DNA from 3 places in the Pararhizobium sp. LjRoot255 genome. Region 2 is predicted to be linked to each of the others. Evidence: predicted binding sites of a transcription regulator. Region 2 holds the regulator's gene; each other region holds the start of a gene.

Region 1 (3,271 bases), 3.0 Mb from region 2:
GTGATGGGCGGGATGATACCGAGAACCACGATGATTGCGGTGAAGAGGGCAACAAGCACAAGGTCTCTGGTTTTCATGACGGGTCCTTTGTCTATAGAGCCTTGGATCTAAAGCGCCTTCTCTTCCAAGGGAAGCCGGCAGCGCAACAAAAGCTGCGCAAATCATCCGTTCGGGCCGACGCGGTCCCGGCGAAAGCCGCGCGCGTCGATCGCCATGGCGATCGTATCGGCGTCCTTGAGCGTCAGGATGATCAACGGCGCAAGGATCGTCAACGGCCGGACCTTCAGGCCGCGCGCCCGATGCGCCTCGCGGATCGCCTGGTAGTGGTTGAAGATATCGGGAACGAAACGCAGCACAAGGCCGAAGGCGAGGCCAACATCGGCAGCCCGCACCAGGCCAAGCCGGTCGAGCGGCTGCAGCAGCCGGGTGATCTCGTCGATGAAGTCGCCGGTCGCCGTCGTTGCCGTCACGGCGCCGGCAAACAGGACGATTGCCATCAGCCGGAAGAAAGCCTCGGTCGCCTCGCGGATCGAGGCGAGGTAAACCGTCGCGATCAGCAGGATCAGGAGAGTGAAAAGGATGGGTTTCAGGCGGCTGAGGCCATCGCGGACGGTCAGGCCGGTGGTGAAATAGATGCCGGCGGCGAGCACAAAAGCCGGGACAAGCACGACAAAGGACGAAACGAAATAGAGTGCGACGCCGAGAACGACCAGGATGGCGAGCTTCATGCGCACCGGCATCCGGTGCAGCGGCGTACTGCCCTCGACATTCAGCCCGTTCAGCATTCCACCGCCTCGCGATAGGCACGGATGGTCTCCTGCGCCGGGCCATCGGCGACAAGTTGGCCGTCATGGAACAAAAGCACACGCTCGAAATGCTCGATCAGCGGCAGATCGTGGCTGATGACGATGGTGTGCTCGTTAAGACCGGCAATGGTGTTTTCTATCAGCCGGCGATTCCTGAGATCCAGCTGGTTGGTGGGTTCGTCGAGGATGAGGATGCCGGGACCGGTCACGACGACGCTGGAGATGGCGACGAGTTGCGTCTCGCCGCCCGAGAGTTCGTGGACCCGCCGCCTGGCCAGATGCGTAATGCCGAACCGCGCGAGCACGGCGGCGGTCTTCCGCTCGATCTCGTCGTTCTTCAGGCCGCGATTCTTCAGGCCGAAGGCGATGTCCTCGTGCACGATCGGCATGATGATCTGGTGTTGCGGGTTCTGGAAGATGAAGCCGGCCGCTGCGAGGACGGCGCCATCGTCGCGCACCGTATCGAGCCCATTGACGGTGACCGTGCCGGTCGTCGGCTTGACGAGGCCGTTGATCAGCCGCGCGAAGGTGGTCTTGCCGGATCCGTTGAGGCCGATAATGCCGATGCGCCGCTCGGTGAGCGTCAGGGTCAGAGGCTGCAGAACCGTGCGCTCGCCAAAGCTGACGGATGCGCCGGAAAAGCGTATGTCCAATCCGCGTCCCCCGCTTGTCGATAGGCAGGCTCTATAGGACGAATTCCTGTCCGTTGAAAAGAGGCGTTCGGTTGGGGACTTGAACAAAGTGTGAACATTCGCTTAGATTGTCGTTATGGCGATTCTCGTTTCAAACCGCGATGCGCGGCGTATTTTCCTGAACAAGCAGGGTCTGGCCGCGCCGCCGCACCGGGCACTCGGCAAGGACGGTCTGCTCGATCTCATCCACGATATCGGCTTCGTCCAGGTGGACAGCATCTCGACGGTCGAGCGCGCCCATCACCAGATACTCTTCTCGCGCAACCAGACCTATAGGCGCGAGCATTTGACCGAGCTTCTGGAGAAGGACGGGGCCCTGTTCGAGCACTGGACGCACGACGCCTCGATCATCCCGAGCCGCTTCTTCGTCTACTGGAAACACCGCTTCAAGCGCGAAAGCGAGACGATCATCGAGCGCTGGCGCAAATGGCGCGAAGAGGGGTTCGAGCAGGCCTTCGACGAGACCTACGAGAAGATCCTCCGCGATGGCGCGGTGATGGCGCGGGATTTCAAGTTCGAGGGCCGGGTCTCCGGCGGCTGGTGGAACTGGCATCCGTCGAAGACGGCGCTCGAATATCTCTGGCGCACCGGCAGGGTGGCGATCGCAAGGCGGGAAAATTTCCAGAAGGTCTACGACCTCACCGAGCGGGTCATTCCGGATCATCACCACGGACCGGAAGTCAGCCATGAGGCTTTTATCGACTGGTGCTGCCGCGCGGCATTGGAGCGGCTGGGTTTTGCCACCCACGGCGAAATCGCCGCTTTCTTCGACCTGATTTCGCCGGAGGAAGCCAAGTCCTGGGTCGCCGGCCATCGCGACGAACTGGCCGAGGTGATGATCGAACCGGCCGATGGCGAGAAGCCGCGCCTCTCTTATGCCTTCATCGGCTTCCCCGGCAATCTCGGCGATCTCACTGATCCGCCCGCCCGCCTGCGCGTGCTCAGCCCCTTCGATCCGCTGATCCGCGACCGCAACCGCACGGAACGGCTCTTCGGCTTCTATTACCGCATCGAAGTCTTCGTTCCCGAGCCCAAGCGCGAATACGGCTACTATGTCTTCCCGCTGCTCGAAGGCGACCGCCTCGTCGGCCGCATCGACATGAAGGCCGACCGCAAGGCGGCCACGCTCGACGTCAAGCGTGTCTGGTGGGAAAAGGGCGTGCGGACGTCGTCGGGCCGGATGGAGCGGCTGGAGGCGGAACTGGCACGGGTGGCGAAGTTCGCGGGCGTCGAGAAGGTGGTGTTTCTGGATGGGTGGAATGGGTGAGGCCCGCTGAGCGCGGATCGGGTAGAGGAAGTCACGCATAACCGTGAATGCCCGCTTGACCCGAAGCGGACTCGTATTCGCTCCCGAATTCTGCAACCACAGACACTATTGTCGGACCAGCAGAGGCGCCATGAACCAAGCTATTGCCCTTATCGCGATTGTCGTTCGCGACTACGACGAAGCAATCGACTTTTACGTCAACAAATTGGGGTTTGCTCTGATTGAGGACACCTACCAGCCGGAGCAGGACAAGCGCTGGGTTGTCGTCAGGCCCGCAGGCGAGGGCAGCACCTCATTGCTTCTCGCACGCGCGTCCTCGGCTCATCAGGAAACGTTCATAGGCAACCAGGCCGGCGGTCGCGTCTTCCTGTTCTTGCGGACCGACGATTTCAGCAGGGACTACTCGGCCATGCTCGATGCGGGCATCCGATTTACACGTGAGCCGAAGCAAGCCCCATACGGCATTGTCGCTGTGTTTGAGGACCTCTACGGAAATTTATGGGATC
Region 2 (3,271 bases):
CCTCTTTTTCATCACCGTCATCCTGCTGTTCCGCGGGAACTAACCCGCGCGAGTGGTCCGGCAGCGCGAAGTTTGAGAGCTGGAGCGGGACTTTCTGACCGGAGTCACGCGATAACGATTCACTCGATCGTCAAATCGTGCTAGGTTCCATCTGGAGGCAGACCACATCGGTTGTTGCGAGCCGTTTCTGTTTGCCTGCCGGATCGTCCAGTACCGTCTGGGACCTGGATTTGACGCATCCGCGGTGAAGGAGAGCACCATGCATTACAGTGTGCAGTTTTTCACCTGGACGCCCAAAGAGGGCGTCCATCAAGTCGGCTCGACGGTCGAGATCGATGCGGTCAATCCAAAACTCGCGGCCGTGTCGCTTTTGGGCCTCCGGCTGGATGAGACCGGCACGGCCAGGAAACTGGCAGTCCGCGTCTGGAATGCGCCGGATGACAGCCAGGTCGATTGCGAATGCTTCTACTATCATTGATCGCCGGCCGCATTCCGCAATGCTAAATTCTCCTGCGTTTCGTCGCCATTGATTCGGATTTTCAACCGGAGTGCATCGTCATCGCCAGCGCGTTGCCGCCGCGGTGGATTTGGAACGTTTTTACCGGTTTCGCGAAACGTCGGAATTGCTCTTTCAACGCGGCGGGACACGCGTTGTCGGCCGCCGGTCGGCGTAAACATCACGCCGATATCCGTTCATGGCGGCGTGATGGAACACGGTTGCCAACATGGTTGAAGCGGCGACCCTATCCAATTGCGAATATTGTGGAAAATTTTGGAGGCCTCGCCCGGAATTGAACCGGGGTACAAGGATTTGCAGTCCTCTGCGTCACCACTCCGCCACGAGGCCTCGTAACGATCATCTCTTAATCGTGTGACGGGCGTTTAGACCGATTTCCGATCCAGTGCAAGACGCCTTGGCCGAATTCCAGTTTTTTCTCATGGGAGAAACCTGTCTCCCACCGTTGCCGGTCCGCGTCGCGAGGAAAATACCGCAGATCGCTGATGCCAAACCGCAGGCGATTATTGTCAGGGCCCCGCTGACGTCAATTTTCAAAGAAAATCAGCCGCCTGCATCCCCCGGCGCGCGGATACAGGTTTGCCGCTCAATGGTAACGTCGGATCAGGCCCACGAGCTTGCCTTGGATCTTGACCCGGTCGGGACCAAAAATCCGGGTTTCGTAGGCGGGGTTGGCAGCCTCGAGCGCGATCGATGCGCCCTTGCGGCGAAACCGCTTCAGCGTTGCCTCCTCGTCGTCCACCAGGGCGACGACGATCTCTCCAGGGCTAGCGCTGTTGGTATTGCGTATGATGACGGTGTCGCCGTCGAGAATGCCGGCCTCGATCATCGAATCGCCGCGGACTTCCAGTGCATAATGTTCGCCGGTCCCAACCATCTCGAGCGGTACAGAAATATCGTGCGTATTGTTCTGGATCGCCGAGATCGGCACACCGGCTGCGATTCGCCCCATGACGGGGATGGAGACGGAGCTGTTCTCATTGCTGGCCGCGACCGGTTTGGCGGCGACTGGCGCCGGCGGAGCGCCGCGGCTGCCCTGGATGACGCTCGGCGAAAAGCCGCGCTTGGGCTGCAGGCTCATGGAATAGGCCTCCGGCAGCCTGATAACTTCAAGCGCGCGTGCCCGGTTCGGCAGACGCCGGATGAAGCCCCGCTCCTCGAGCGCCGTGATCAGCCGATGAATGCCGGATTTCGACGCGAGGTCCAGCGCATCCTTCATCTCATCGAAGGACGGCGGCACGCCCGATTCCTTCATTCTTTCGTGAATGAACAGAAGCAGTTCCTGTTGCTTGCGGGTCAGCATGAAAGATCACTCCGGAATCGAGAAACAAATCAAGAACGAACACTATATGTTCCATATGTGTTCCGCAAGTCCCATAATTCGTTGAACCTTTTCAAGGTGCGAGTTTTTGGGCTTGCGGCGCCGAAAACCGGCATTCAGCGCTCTCACCGCCGATGTCCGCCTTTGCTGCAACGGAACATTTGCCCCGTCAGGCCGTTTTCCGCTCATGTTGAAACCTGTGGCGGCGGCACGGCCTGCGGCCAGGAGGCAGGGATGGTCGTCCATGGACGTGGTAACAAGGTTTCGCCCGAAGACACGAACCGGAGGGTGAAGATCAGCGGTGCCGAAGCCCGGCAAGGACGGCTTGGCCGCCCTGTGCTGATGGTTCTCATCGCGAGCCTGGTGCTTGCCCTCATTGCCTGGGCGGGGGCAGAGATATTCGGCGAAAGCACCGACAATGATGCGGCGACACAGATTCAGGAAACCACGCCGGCGGCCAAGGACACCGATCAGGGCACCGTCGACAATACTCCGGCGACCGGGGAACAGATGCAGCCGGCGCCGGTTGACAAGAATCCGACCCCGCAAACCGGTTCCGGTGGCTAGGGCCATTGGCGCCTCATCGAATGAAGGCCTCCGACGACGCCCGGCCCTTGCAGCCGGGCCCTTGCAGATTGGCGCCGATTTTACGGCGTCTGCCGCTTGCGCGCCCACCAGACGGAAAGTTTGCGGCGCTGCCGCCGGACGAAGGCGAGGTCATGCGACAGCACGATCAGGCCCAGCGGCACCATCCAAAAGCCCAGAACCGGCAGGAAGCCGAGGATACCGCCAAAGAGCAGCGCGGCGCCAAGGGTGATACGCAAGGTCCGCGACTGAGGCAGGGGCAGACGCCACGCCCCGACAATGAGTTCATGTCTGCTCGCATCGATACCGAATTTTTTCGTTTTCTGCGCTTCTGTCATAAACTTAACTGCCTTACTCTCGATGCCGTGCACCATAGAGCGGATTTGCCTGCGGCTCTTCCAGTGCGCTGCCTTCCCAGATGGGGAGTTCTCCACAGTCAGACAAGATTGTGCACTTTTTTTGAAAAACTGCTTGGCAAATCGGAAAAGCATTTGTATTAGCAGCCTCACTTCTGCAGCGCGCAGATGATCCCTGGTAGCTCAGCGGTAGAGCATTCGACTGTTAATCGACAGGTCGCCGGTTCGAATCCGGCCCGGGGAGCCAGTTTCAAAGGGCTGCACTTATGGTGCGGCCCTTTTTCTTTGCATTTTTTTCAGTGCGGTGAGACCGGCCCGCCTGCTCCCCGGTCGCCTGACCTTACTCACAACTGCGTTGTCGCCTATACTCTGCGGTACAGTTCGGCGCATTGCAGCGGCCTGTCGCCGCGTTCGAGGATGCGTGCGCTGCGGCCAACTTGGTGCGCGGCCCTCACTCCACGGGTTCACCATGACGGCCGAAAAAGTGTCACT
Region 3 (3,271 bases), 3.5 Mb from region 2:
ACCATCTCGGTCGTCGTCATGGCGATCAGCCTGTCCTTCCTCGCCACGATCTTTCCGGCTTGGCGCGCCTCGCGCCTCGATCCGGTTCAGGCTCTGCGCTATGAATAAATAAGGATTACAGACACGATGAATGCGCGCGTGGCATTGCAGCTTTCCGGCGTCGAGCGTCATTACACCCAGGGCGAGGGGGTCCTGTCGATCCTCAAGGGCGCCGACTTTTCCCTGCATGGGGGGCAGACCGTCGCACTCGTGGCGCCGTCCGGCACCGGCAAGTCGACGCTTTTGCATCTGGCAGGGCTGCTCGAGCGACCGGATGCCGGCGAGGTGCTGATCAACGGCCAATCCTGCGGCATGCTCGGCGACGAGCAACGCACGGCGATCCGCCGCAACGACATCGGCTTCGTCTACCAGTTCCACCACCTGCTGCCGGAATTCACGGCGATCGAAAACATCATGATGCCGCAGCTGATCGCCGGTCTCGCAAAGGCCGAGGCGCGCGAACGGGCCGCGGCACTGCTCGACTATATGCGCATCGGCCATCGCGCCGAGCATCGCCCCTCTGAGCTTTCTGGCGGTGAACAGCAGCGTGTTGCGATCGCCAGGGCCGTCGCCAATGCGCCGTTGGTGCTGCTGGCCGATGAACCGACCGGCAATCTCGATCCGGAAACGGCAGGCTATGTCTTCGAAGCTCTGGAAGCGCTGGTGCGTCAATCAGGGCTCGCGGCAATGATCGCCACGCACAATTATGAGCTCGCGTCGCGCATGGACCGCCGCGTCACCATCGAGGATGGCAAGGTCGTGGAACTTTAGCAGGAACACGGCGCGGCGAGGCAACCCTATTCGTTGCCACAGGCCGACTGGCCGCGATCGTCCGACCAATCTTTCAGCAGCACAATTTCGCCCTTGGTAGCGATCGGCTTGCCATTGCTCTTGCCCTTGCCCGTGAGCACGTTGAAATCGCATTCCGAGGTGTTGTCGAGGTCGAGCGTGTCGTAGGACGAATACGTGTATCCGGCGACCACGAAATCGAAATTGCGGTAGGCGACGGTCAGCTTCTGCTCCCAGCGGTTGCGGCCGATGGAGTCGTTATGTGACGTGATCAGGATCGAGCCGTTCGGCAAGGCAGCGATCAAGGGGGCTCGACCGGCCATGACCAGGTCCCCCCAGACCTTGTTCGGCGCCACGGTTTTCAATTTCAACCGCGCGGTATCTCCGTCGTCGAGATAGATATAGACCGCGTGGTCCTCATCGCTGCCCTCAGGCGCTGAAACCAGCATTGTAAGATCCAGGCTGCCGTCCTTGTCCCAGTCGCCGGTGGCGGCGGAGACGATGCGCTCGGGATCGATCGCTTCGGCAGCCTGCGCCGCCATTGCTGAAAAGCAAACGAGCGCCGTCATGACGGCCCATGACATCCTCATTGTTCATCCCCCGATTGTCATCGGCGCCAGACTAATCGGCCCGCCTGCAAGCGTCCAGAGGTCATTTCTGCCGGAGGAAAGCCAGATTGAAACTGTTTACCATCTCCCGATCATTGAAACGGACGAGTGGGTATTGTTGCTTGACGCGTGAACAGAAATAGAACAAGATGAGAACATAACGGAAAAGGGAGCCTTGCAATGACTGACTTTCTTCGGGACCTCGCTGCTTTCACCTCAATCGCCATGTTCGTGGCCAGCTTTTCGATCATCGTCATGGGCATGTGACGAGCCTTTTCTCATTATAGCAGTGGGTGCTTCATATGCCCGGCTGTGGACAAGCGGTAGGTCACATGAAAAAGCCGCTGCCTCGCGGATGAAATCTGGACATCGGCGGGTGGAAACGGGATATCCTGCGGCCCTCATGGGAATCGGGGTGCGCGATGGCGGATGCAGTAAACGACAAGCAGCAGGACGGTGAAGCATCTCCGCAGTTTGTGCATCTTCGCGTTCATTCGGCCTTTTCGCTGCTCGAAGGGGCTCTGCCGATCAAGAAGATCATCGGCAACGCCGTAGCGGACGGGCAGCCGGCGATCGGTATCGCCGACACCAACAATTTGTTTGCAGCGCTTGAGTTTTCGCTGAAATGCATGGATGACGGCCTGCAGCCGCTGATCGGCTGCCAGTTGTCGATCGATATGGAGGATGAGGCCGAGGGCGAGAAGCGCGGGCATGCGCAGCACCTGGTGAAACTTCCGGCGATCGTGCTGATCGCTGCGACGGATGCCGGTTATGTCCGTCTCGTCGATCTCGTCAGTCGCGCCTATCTTGGCGGCGAAGGCAACCAGTCGGTCCGCATTGCTTTGTCCTGGCTGCAGGAGGTCGGAACGGAAGGCCTGATCGCGCTGACCGGCGCGTCGGGCGGACCGGTTGATATGGCCCTGAAGTCCGGTCATCCGGCTCAGGCTGAGACCCGGTTGAAAACGCTGGCCGCGCTGTTCGGGAACCGTCTTTACGTCGAGCTTCAGCGTCACGGCAAATATGACCGCCGCCACGAGGGGCGGATCATCGACCTCGCCTACAAGCTCGAGCTGCCGCTGGTCGCGACCAACGAACCGTTCTTTCCGTCGCCGGCTGAGTTCGACGCGCATGATGCCCTAATGGCCGTGGCGCACAATGCGATGGTGTCGGATGACAGCCGCTTCCGCCTGACGCCGGATCACTACCTGAAAAGCCGCAAGGACATGGCGGCGCTGTTTGCCGACCTGCCGGAGGCGTTGGAAAACACGATCGAGGTCGCCAGGCGCTGCGCGTTTGTGCTCAAGACCCGCGGACCGATCCTACCGCGGTTCACCGGAGCCTCTGACGATCCGGCGGAAGCCGAACGCGCCGAGGCGCTCGAACTGCGCCGTCAGGCCGTCGCGGGCCTGGAAGACCGGCTGCAGAAGCTGGGCATGTCACCGGGCTACACCGAGACGGACTATCGCGAGCGGCTCGACTTCGAACTCAGCGTCATCGAGAAGATGAAGTTCCCGGGCTACTTCCTGATCGTTGCCGACTTCATCAAATGGGCGAAGCTTCAGGATATCCCCGTCGGCCCGGGCCGTGGCTCGGGGGCGGGTTCGCTGGTCGCCTATGCGCTGACCATCACCGACGTCGATCCCCTGCGGTTCTCGCTGCTGTTCGAACGCTTCCTCAATCCGGACCGCGTCTCGATGCCCGACTTCGACATCGATTTCTGCCAGGACCGCCGCGAAGAGGTGATCCGCTACGTCCAGCGCAAGTATGGCCGGGAGCAGGTAGCGCAGATTATCACCTTCGGATCGCTGCAGGCGCGCGCCGCCTTGCGCGACGTC

What was found. The regulator LexA, encoded in region 2, represses DNA repair genes until DNA is damaged. The targets are predictions, from matches to a motif close to TGTTCNNNNTGTGTTCNG.
Region 1: a site for LexA is predicted at 1,539-1,556, ahead of ACSQ2W_RS02900 (energy-coupling factor ABC transporter ATP-binding protein). Genes of this name have one in related genera too.
Region 3: a site for LexA is predicted at 1,577-1,594, ahead of dnaE (DNA polymerase III subunit alpha). Genes of this name have one in related genera too.

The regions. Positions count from the first base shown of each region.
Region 1 is NZ_CAXUPQ020000001.1:558,289-561,559, reverse strand. It holds gene ACSQ2W_RS02910 (biotin transporter BioY) at 1-77, opposite strand, end outside; gene ACSQ2W_RS02905 (energy-coupling factor transporter transmembrane component T family protein) at 162-785, opposite strand; gene ACSQ2W_RS02900 (energy-coupling factor ABC transporter ATP-binding protein) at 779-1,459, opposite strand; gene ACSQ2W_RS02895 (winged helix-turn-helix domain-containing protein) at 1,575-2,765, shown strand; gene ACSQ2W_RS02890 (VOC family protein) at 2,896-3,271, shown strand, end outside.
Region 2 is NZ_CAXUPQ020000001.1:3,594,380-3,597,650, reverse strand. It holds gene ACSQ2W_RS17265 (hypothetical protein) at 260-478, shown strand; gene ACSQ2W_RS17260 (hypothetical protein) at 472-678, opposite strand; tRNA gene ACSQ2W_RS17255 (tRNA-Cys) at 774-847, opposite strand; gene lexA (transcriptional repressor LexA) at 1,104-1,820, opposite strand; gene ACSQ2W_RS17245 (hypothetical protein) at 2,073-2,405, shown strand; gene ACSQ2W_RS17240 (hypothetical protein) at 2,486-2,761, opposite strand; tRNA gene ACSQ2W_RS17235 (tRNA-Asn) at 2,952-3,026, shown strand; gene ACSQ2W_RS17230 (class I SAM-dependent methyltransferase) at 3,249-3,271, shown strand, end outside.
Region 3 is NZ_CAXUPQ020000001.1:53,211-56,481, reverse strand. It holds gene ACSQ2W_RS00295 (lipoprotein-releasing ABC transporter permease subunit) at 1-108, shown strand, start outside; gene ACSQ2W_RS00290 (ABC transporter ATP-binding protein) at 127-810, shown strand; gene ACSQ2W_RS00285 (hypothetical protein) at 837-1,418, opposite strand; gene dnaE (DNA polymerase III subunit alpha) at 1,859-3,271, shown strand, end outside.